2 regions of the Paraburkholderia sp. GAS448 genome follow, and region 2 is predicted to be linked to the other one. Evidence: predicted binding sites of a transcription regulator. Region 2 holds the regulator's gene; the other holds the start of a gene.
What was found. Region 2 encodes LexA, which represses DNA repair genes until DNA is damaged. Its sites were predicted from a motif close to ACTGTATNNNNATACAGT; they were not measured.
Positions count from the first base shown of each region.

Region 1: recA (recombinase RecA) is a predicted target of LexA. The motif match lies at 2,404-2,421, and genes of this name have one in related genera.

Region 1 is NZ_JBNDKT010000015.1:980-5,399, reverse strand. It holds gene P3T23_RS25155 (sensor histidine kinase N-terminal domain-containing protein) at 1-1,504, opposite strand, end outside; gene P3T23_RS25150 (response regulator) at 1,514-2,260, opposite strand; gene recA (recombinase RecA) at 2,515-3,588, shown strand; gene recX (recombination regulator RecX) at 3,596-4,420, shown strand, end outside.
Region 2 is NZ_JBNDKT010000003.1:434,557-438,976, forward strand. It holds gene P3T23_RS08400 (universal stress protein) at 170-661, shown strand; gene P3T23_RS08405 (DUF2939 domain-containing protein) at 695-1,372, opposite strand; gene P3T23_RS08410 (hypothetical protein) at 1,525-1,875, opposite strand; gene lexA (transcriptional repressor LexA) at 1,895-2,545, opposite strand; gene P3T23_RS08420 (sulfate ABC transporter substrate-binding protein) at 2,827-3,864, shown strand; gene cysT (sulfate ABC transporter permease subunit CysT) at 3,887-4,420, shown strand, end outside.

The DNA of each region.
Region 1 (4,420 bases), on a different contig from region 2:
GCGACGTTTGATAGACGTTGTCGTCGATGCTGAGCGTGCCGCCGTGCATCGTCGCTATCTCGCGCACGATCGCGAGGCCGAGCCCGCTGCCATCGCCTTCCCGGCCGAGAATCCGGTAGAAGCGCTCGACCACCCGCTCACGTTCGGCGGCTGGAATGCCCAGTCCGGTGTCCTCGACTTCGATGAGCACGAAGTGTGCCGCCGGATCAGGCCGGACCCGCACCGTAACGCGCCCGCCTTCGGGCGTGTAGCGGATCGCGTTGTCGATGAGGTTCGAGAGCATCTCCCGCAGCATCACCGGATTGCCGTCGACTTCGATGCGCTCGTCCGGCTCGTCGGGTCCTTCGTAGCCGAGATCCATCTGTCGGGCGAGCGCGGCCTGCACCCAGTCCCGCACCGCGCTGCGTGCAACTTCCGTCACCTCCACGGGGGAGAAAATCTGCCCTGACATGCGGTTTTCCGCACGCGCCAATGCCAGCAGTTGCGTGACGAGCCGCGCCGCGTGCTCGGAACTGGTCGCGATCTGTTCGAGCGAGCGGTGCACTTCTGCCGATGCATCCTGGCGCAACGCCAGCTCGGCCTGCGTCCGCAGGCCGGCCAGCGGGGTTTTCATCTGATGCGCGGCATCGGCGATGAAGCGCTTTTGCAGCTCCATGTTCTGTTCGAGGCGAGTCAGCAGGTCGTTGAACGAGGTCACGAGCGGTTCGATTTCCGGCGGGGCGCGCCGGGCTTCGAGCGGAGACAGATCGTCGGGCCGGCGCGCGCGAATGTTCGATTGCAGCGCGTGCAACGGGGCGAGCCCGCGCGACAGTCCGAACCACACGAGCAGGATCGCGAGCGGCAGGATCACGAACTGCGGCAGGATCACGCCCTTGATGATGTCGTTGGCGAGCTGGCTGCGCTTGTCGAGCGTTTCGGCGACCTGCACCAGCACCGGCTGCGCGCCGGGCGTCTGCGGAAACTCGACGGTCGTGTAGGCGACCCGGATGTCGTTGCCGCGCAGCACGTCGTCGCGGAATTCGACGAGGCCCGGCTGCGGCCGGTCGTCCTCATGCGGCAGCGGCATGTCGTGGTCGCCGCTCACCAGTTCGCCGCGCGTGCCGAGCACCTGATAGAACACGCTATCTATATTGTCGGCACGCAGGAAGTCGCGCGTCGAATCGGGCAGCGACAGTTCGGCGACGCCATTGACCGGATGAATCTGCCGCGCCAGCACGTATGCGTCGGTTTCGAGCGCGCGGTCGAACGGCCCGTTTGCAATCGACTTGGCGACCAGATACGTCACAGCAATGCTCATCGGCCACAGCAGCAGGAGCGGCGCGAGCATCCAGTCGAGAATTTCACCGAACAGCGAGCGCGGGCGCGCGTCGGCGGCGGCTTCGGTTTCGTCCGGTGGGGCGAACGGATTCGCGTAGCGGGCGTCGCGGGCCTCGTCGTCGAGATTCGCGACGGGCGGCGCAGGGTGCCCGGCTTGCTCCGCGGCGTGCTCAGCGCGAGCGGGCATGCGCGATTCCTACTTGAAGTAGTGGCTGGCAGGCATCGCGCCGGGAGCCGGGGAAGAGGGCGAGGCAGGCGTTGGGGACGCGGGCGCCGGCGCCGCTTTCTCCAGGCAATAGCCTAGGCCGCGCACGGTGATGATGCGCACGCCGCTCGGCTCGATCTTTTTGCGCAGGCGGTGCACGTAGACTTCGATGGCGTTGTTGCTGACTTCCTCGCCCCATTCGCACAGGTGATCGACGAGCTGTTCCTTGGACACCAGCCGCCCGATCCGTTGCAGCAACACTTCGAGGAGGCCGAGCTCGCGGGCGGACAGATCGATCACCTGGTCGTTGACATAGGCGATGCGTCCGACCTGGTCGAACGACAGCGAGCCGTGCTTCACCACCGTCGGGCCCCCGCCTGCCCCACGGCGCGTGAGGGCGCGCACGCGGGCTTCGAGTTCGTTGAGGGCGAACGGCTTGGCCATATAGTCGTCGGCGCCCAGGTCGAGGCCCTTGACGCGCTGGTCGACGCTGTCGGCTGCCGTCAGGATCAGCACGGGCAGATTCGAGTTGCGCGCGCGCAGGCGCTTCAGCACTTCGAGCCCCGACATGCGCGGCAGGCCGAGATCGAGAATCAGGAGATCGAACGTCTGCATCGACAGCGCGGTATCGGCTTCGACGCCGTTCTTCACGTGGTCGACAGCATAGGCCGATTGGCGGAGTGATCGGACGAGGCCGTCCGCGAGTATGCTGTCATCTTCGGCAATGAGAATTCGCATGATGCGTTGAGGCTCTGGCATTGCCCGCGTCGTGGTATCGCCTGGCGCGCGGCGGTCTCCGAAAGTATTTGTCGTGGCGGCAAGTTTTCGCACGCGAGTTTTCGTACGTGTAGCGAAGCATGCGAATCGTGCTTGCCAAAACCACTGTTTTTTTATACAGTGTCTGCGTTCAGTGCGTTGCCTTGTGAAAGGGTTCCATACCCGGGGGCGGCACATCTGCCTCAGACGCCGTTCATCATAGCAAAGGACGATTCATGGAAGAAAGCAAGAAAGGCCCGGCTGGACTGACTGCTGAAAAGAGCAAGGCGCTCGCTGCCGCGCTCGCGCAGATTGAAAAGCAGTTCGGCAAAGGGTCGGTCATGCGGCTCGGCGCGGGCGAGGTAATGGAAGACATCCAGGTGGTCTCCACAGGATCACTCGGTCTCGACATCGCATTGGGCGTCGGCGGTTTGCCGCGGGGGCGCGTGGTCGAAATCTACGGGCCGGAATCGTCGGGTAAAACGACGCTGACGCTGCAGGTTATTGCCGAAATGCAGAAGATCGGCGGCACGGCGGCGTTCATCGATGCGGAGCACGCGCTCGATATCCAGTACGCCAACAAGCTTGGCGTGAACGTATCCGATCTGCTGGTTTCGCAGCCGGACACGGGTGAGCAGGCCCTTGAAATCGCCGACGCGCTCGTGCGTTCGGGTTCGATCGACATGATCGTGATCGACTCGGTCGCGGCACTCGTGCCGAAGGCTGAAATCGAAGGCGAAATGGGTGACTCGCTCCCGGGTCTGCAGGCACGTCTGATGTCGCAGGCACTGCGTAAGCTCACGGGCACGATCAAGCGCACGAACTGCCTCGTCATCTTCATCAACCAGATCCGTATGAAGATCGGCGTGATGTTCGGTAACCCGGAAACCACGACGGGCGGCAATGCGCTCAAGTTCTACGCGTCGGTGCGTCTGGACATCCGCCGTATCGGTTCGATCAAGAAGAACGACGAAGTGATCGGCAACGAAACGCGAGTGAAGGTCGTCAAGAACAAGGTCTCGCCTCCGTTCCGCGAAGCGATCTTCGACATCCTGTACGGCGAAGGTATCTCGCGTCAGGGCGAAATCATCGATCTCGGCGTGCAGGCGAAGATCGTCGACAAGGCAGGCGCCTGGTACAGCTACAGCGGCGAACGTATCGGCCAGGGCAAGGACAATGCGCGCGAATTCCTGCGCGAGAATCCGGACATCGCACGTGAAATCGAGAATCGCATCCGCGAATCGCTCGGTGTGAACGCGATGGCGGACGCGGTCGTGACGGGCGTCGAAGTCGCGGACGAAGAGGAGTAAGCGTCGCGTGATACGCAAGGGTCGGCCTGTATCACACGCAGGGCATGATGCGGGCGACCCGCGTGATGGTGTTGTGGTTGAGCCGCGCGAAAGTGGCTCTTCACACCCGTCAAGTCCTTCACGGCGAACGGCGCCGGATTCGTCCGGCCCGGCCTTATCGTCAGGCGACTTGTCTGCCTCTTTACCTGCCTCTGTACCTGTCCCTGCCTCGTTAGGGTCTTCGCAGGATTCATTCGATCCGTTCGAATCCTTCGATGCACATGATCGGGTTGCAGGACGCCTTTCGTCCGGCAGTGCCCGAACTGGCGCTGCATCGGATCAAGCACCCGAAGAAAGCACCTACACCCGGTCGCGCCGCGGATCTGGTGACGCGCCGGCTACCGGCAAACAACGCGCTTCAAACTCCCAACGTCCTGCCCCCTCGTTGAAAGGCCGTGCTCTCGGCTATCTGTCACGCCGCGAATACAGCCGTGCCGAACTGTCGAGAAAACTGGCGCCCTATGCGGAAGAACCGGATGCGCTCGAACCGGTTCTCGACGCGCTCGAGCGCGAAGGCTGGCTATCGGACTCCCGGTTTGCCGAAAGCCTGATTCATAGGCGTGCGTCGCGTCTCGGCACAAGCCGGATCGTCAATGAACTGAAGCGTCATGCGGTCGGCCAGACGTTGATCGAAGAAGCCGGCGCCCAGTTGCGCGAGACCGAGCTGGCTCGCGCGCAAGCGGTATGGCGCAAGAAATTCGGTCACGTTCCCGAAACACCCGCCGAGCGCGCGAAGCAGATGCGCTTTCTGGCAGCGCGCGGTTTCTCCGGGTCGACCATAGGCAAGATCCTG
Region 2 (4,420 bases):
CATTGGCTGCGTTGCGTTTGCGGCGCCCTGATGCCTGGCGGGTGTTTCTTGCGCTGCGGCATGCCCTCAAACGCGGTAGAGACGCACTAAGCGTTTTCCATCCCTTGCAAGCGGAATTGCGGCGCACCATGATTGAAGCGAAGCCGCATCGGGCGGTGGGGAGAGGATCATGGCGAGCTACAAAAAAATCCTGCTGTGCTACGACGGCTCGCGCGAAGGCCGCAAGGCGCTGCGCTGCGGTGCGGATCTCGCACTGGACCTGAAAGCGGAAACGCATCTGCTGTCCGTGGTCGACATGAGATCGAGCATCGCACAAAGCGCGGGCCTGCTGACCGATGTCGCATGCGGTCGTTTCGAAGAAACGGCCCGCGAAATTCTTCAGGAAGGCGTGAACTGGTTGACCGAGCGCGGCGTACAGGCTCATGGCCACTTTGCGTTTGGTCATCCGATCGACGAAATCGCCAATCTCGCGAACGAACTGCAAGTGGACCTCGTGGTGGTGGGCCATCGTTGCCGGACGGGACTCTCGCGATGGTGGATGGGTGCGGGCAATACGCCGCTTCTCGACCGGGTCTCCTGCAGCATTCTGGTGGCCTGTTCCTCAGCCGCCGAACAGAAGCAGGAGGCTGCCGCTGCGGCCTCCACGACTACAGCCGCCTGACGTCACGCTGCGTGACATCAGGCACGTATTACGTCAGCCATTCAGATCAATGGCTGACAGCTTCCATGAAAACAGACCGTCGCGGCGCAGGATGGCCGAATAATGCGTATCGCCGACACCGTGCTGATACGTAACGACGAACTCGTTGATCCCGCGATAACCCGCCGTGGTCTGCGGGGGTTGCGGCGGGGTCGGCTGCTCTGAAGACGACGGTGCAGCGGGTGGCGCAGGCGAGGGCGCTTGCGTTGCTCCCGCCGTTCCTGCTGAGCCTGCCGATCCGGACGGTTCATTCGATGCCGCCGATGGCGGCTCCGGTGGTCGCTCGCCGGGCTCGCCGCGCGGCGGCATGCCGTTCAACAGTGCCGCGACGCCATCCGGCGTTGCATAGGCATCCACCAGCGGACCGATCAAGGCCACGCCTATCATTGCGCCGATGGCGGCCAACGGATTCCCGTTGTGCTGCCCGTCGAGACGCCGCACGAGCAAGCCAGTCACCTGTTGTTTCAGACTGTCGCGCAGCGCCGGGAAGTCGACATATTCGTTGACCGTTTCCGCATCGCGCGCGTCGGCCGCGCGCTTGAGACGGTTGAGCGCGATATAGGGCGAGGCGTAGCCGTATATGAGCGCTGCCACAACCACGACCACAAGGGCCGCAATCGCCAGCGACCGAAAAGGACGGTGCTTCTTCTTTGGAGGTGCTGAAACAGCCATGGGGGGTGGGCCTCTGTCAGATGTGATCTAACGTTGACCGCAACCATGTGGAAACGATCCCCTGAGCCGCAAGTCGGGCCGGGCCACGACGCAGTCGCAGCGTATCTGCGGCGCAATCGCCTCCGGCCCGTGGGTCATCGGAACAGCGCCTATCACTCGAACAGTGCGCCTTGCACGCCGGCCCGCTCTTCGGCGATGCAGCGGTCGATCATGCGGCAGACCGCATCCACTGTACCCACCATGATGAGCCGCGACGGTCCGTGATAGACGCGCACCGGTGCACGCCTTGCGGGTTCCGCGTTAAGTCCGGAATTCAGCGATACCCGCGCGAAGGCCGGCAGGGCGGACGGCAGGCGCGAAGCACTGGACGCCTCGGCTGTCGCGTCGCGCCCGAAGAGCGACGGCGTGGGAATTGCCTCGAGCGGTGCGCATGGGACGATGTTGCGCAGATGACGCAGACGGCCGAACTGGCGAAACGGGATCAGGCGGGCAAGGCGTTCCATGAGACTCTCCTGGCGAGATTCAGAATTCGGTCGGGCGAATCAGCCCAACCGCAATGCCTTCGAGCGCAAATTCGGCGCTGCCGGCCTGTACAAAGATGTTTTCGTAGTCCGGGTTCTCGGCGATCAGCTCGATGCCGTCTGGCCGGCGCTTCAGCCGCTTCACCGTGACATCGTCGCCGAGCCGCGCGACGATGATCTGGCCGTCTTTCGCTTCGCTCTTCTTTTGAACGGCCAGCAGATCGCCGTCGAAGATGCCCGCGTCCCGCATCGACAGCCCACGTACTTTCAGCAGGTAATCCGGTTTGCTCGAGAAGAGCGCCGGGTCGCACGCGTAGTGCTGCGAGATGTGCTCCTGAGCCAGGATCGGGCTGCCGGCCGCCACCCGGCCGATCAGCGGCAGCGACAGCTGCATGATGCTCGAGTGCGGAAGTGTGAACTGATAGGGGCTGTCGTCCGAGCCGGACAGCAGCCTGATGCCGCGCGAAGCGCCCGCGGCCAGTTCGATCACGCCCTTGCGCGCCAGTGCGCGCAGATGCTCTTCCGCCGAGTTGGCCGAGCTGAAACCGAGTTCGGCGGCAATTTCCGCGCGGGTGGGCGGAAAGCCCGTGCGCTCGATGGCCCGGCGAATCAGATCGAAAACCTGCTGCTGTCGTGCGGTGAGTTTGGTCATGGCGCCACTGTATGGATAGACAGGTGACTGTATTTTTATACAGTATCCGACGCATTTCAAGCTTTACTTTAGGTTCGGCTCCGGCGGTGTCGTTGTAACGCCGGTTTCGGACGTCGTCACAGACGTTTTCGTGCTGGAACGCCGCGCCCGTCTGTCATTAGCACTTTTTCGTATTAAAAAATGAAGAACAATTATTTTTAATGATGAAAGCCGTTCGATAGACTGGCCCGCAATCGATGCAAACCAACGCTGCATCAACACAAAGAACACGGAGAAAGCGGATGGTCGGATATTCGGGGCTGGCAGGCAGGACGCGCAAAGTCGTAACGGCACTTGCGCTGGGTATCTCGGCGGCGGCGGGTTTCGCCGGCCACGCCCAGGCGGCGGATGGAACGCTCCTCAATGTGTCGTACGACCCGACGCGCGAGCTGTATCAGGATGTCAATCAGGCGTTTGGCAAGGAGTGGAAGGCAAAGACCGGTGAATCGGTCACCTTCAGGCAGTCGCACGGCGGCTCGGGCGCGCAGGCGCGCTCGGTGCTAGACGGTCTGCAGGCGGACGTCGTGACGCTCGCGCTCGCTTACGACATCGACGCGCTCGCCGGCAAGGGTCTCATCGACAAGGGCTGGCAGAAACGTCTGCCGGATAACGCATCGCCGTACACGTCGACCATTGTGTTTCTCGTGCGCAAGGGCAACCCGAAGCACATCAAGGACTGGGACGACCTGATCAAGCCGGGCGTATCGATCGTGACGCCGAACCCGAAAACTTCCGGCGGCGCCCGCTGGAACTACCTGGCCGCGTGGGCCTACGCCGCGCATCTGCCGGGCGGCAACGACCAGAAGGCGAAGGAATTCGTCAGCAAGCTTTACAGGAATGCAGGCGTACTCGACTCGGGTGCCCGCGGCGCCACGACCAGCTTCGTGCAGCGCGACATCGGCGACGTACTGATCGCGTGGGAAAACGAGGCGTTTCTGTCGCTGAAGGAATTCGGACCGGACCGGTTCGAGATCGTCGTGCCTTCGGCGAGCATCCTGGCCGAGCCGCCGGTTGCCGTGGTGGACAAGGTGGTCGACAAACACGGCACGCGCAGGCTCGCCGAGGCGTACCTGAACTTCCTCTATAGCGACGAAGGTCAGGAGATCGCCGCGAAGAACTTCTACCGACCGCGTTCGAACAAGGTGCCGGCCGCGCTCACGTCGAAGTTTCCGAAGTTGAAGCTGTACACGGTGGACGACAGCTTCGGCGGCTGGGCGAACGCGCAGAAGACGCACTTCGCAGATGGCGGCATCTTCGATTCGATCTATCAGCCGCAGTGATCGAGTAACAAGGGCATTCAGCATGACGACGTTGACCTTCCGCAAGCCGGGCGCGTTACCCGGCTTCGGCCTGACACTCGGCATCACGGTGGCGTATCTGAGCCTCGTGGTGCTGATCCCGCTGGCGGCGACCTTCCTGAAGACCGCCACCCTCGACTGGGAGCAGTTCGTGCGCGCCGTCGCGTCGCCGCGGGTGCTCGCGTCGTACCGGCTGACCTTCCTTGCCGCACTCGGCGGCGCGTTGATCAACGCAGTATTCGGCTTTCTGGTCGCATGGGTGCTGGTGCGCTATACGTTTCCGTTCAAGCGGATCGTCGATGCGGTCGTCGATCTGCCGTTCGCGCTGCCGACCTCGGTCGCGGGCATTTCGCTCGCCGCGGTCTACTCCAGCAACGGCTGGCTTGGACAGTTTCTCGTGCCGCTCGGCATCAAGATCGCGTTCACCCCTTTAGGTGTGCTGGTGGCGCTGACGTTTATCGGTCTGCCGTTCGTCGTGCGCACCGTGCAGCCGGTGCTCGAAGACTTCGAGCGCGAGCAGGAAGAGGCCGCCGCGTGC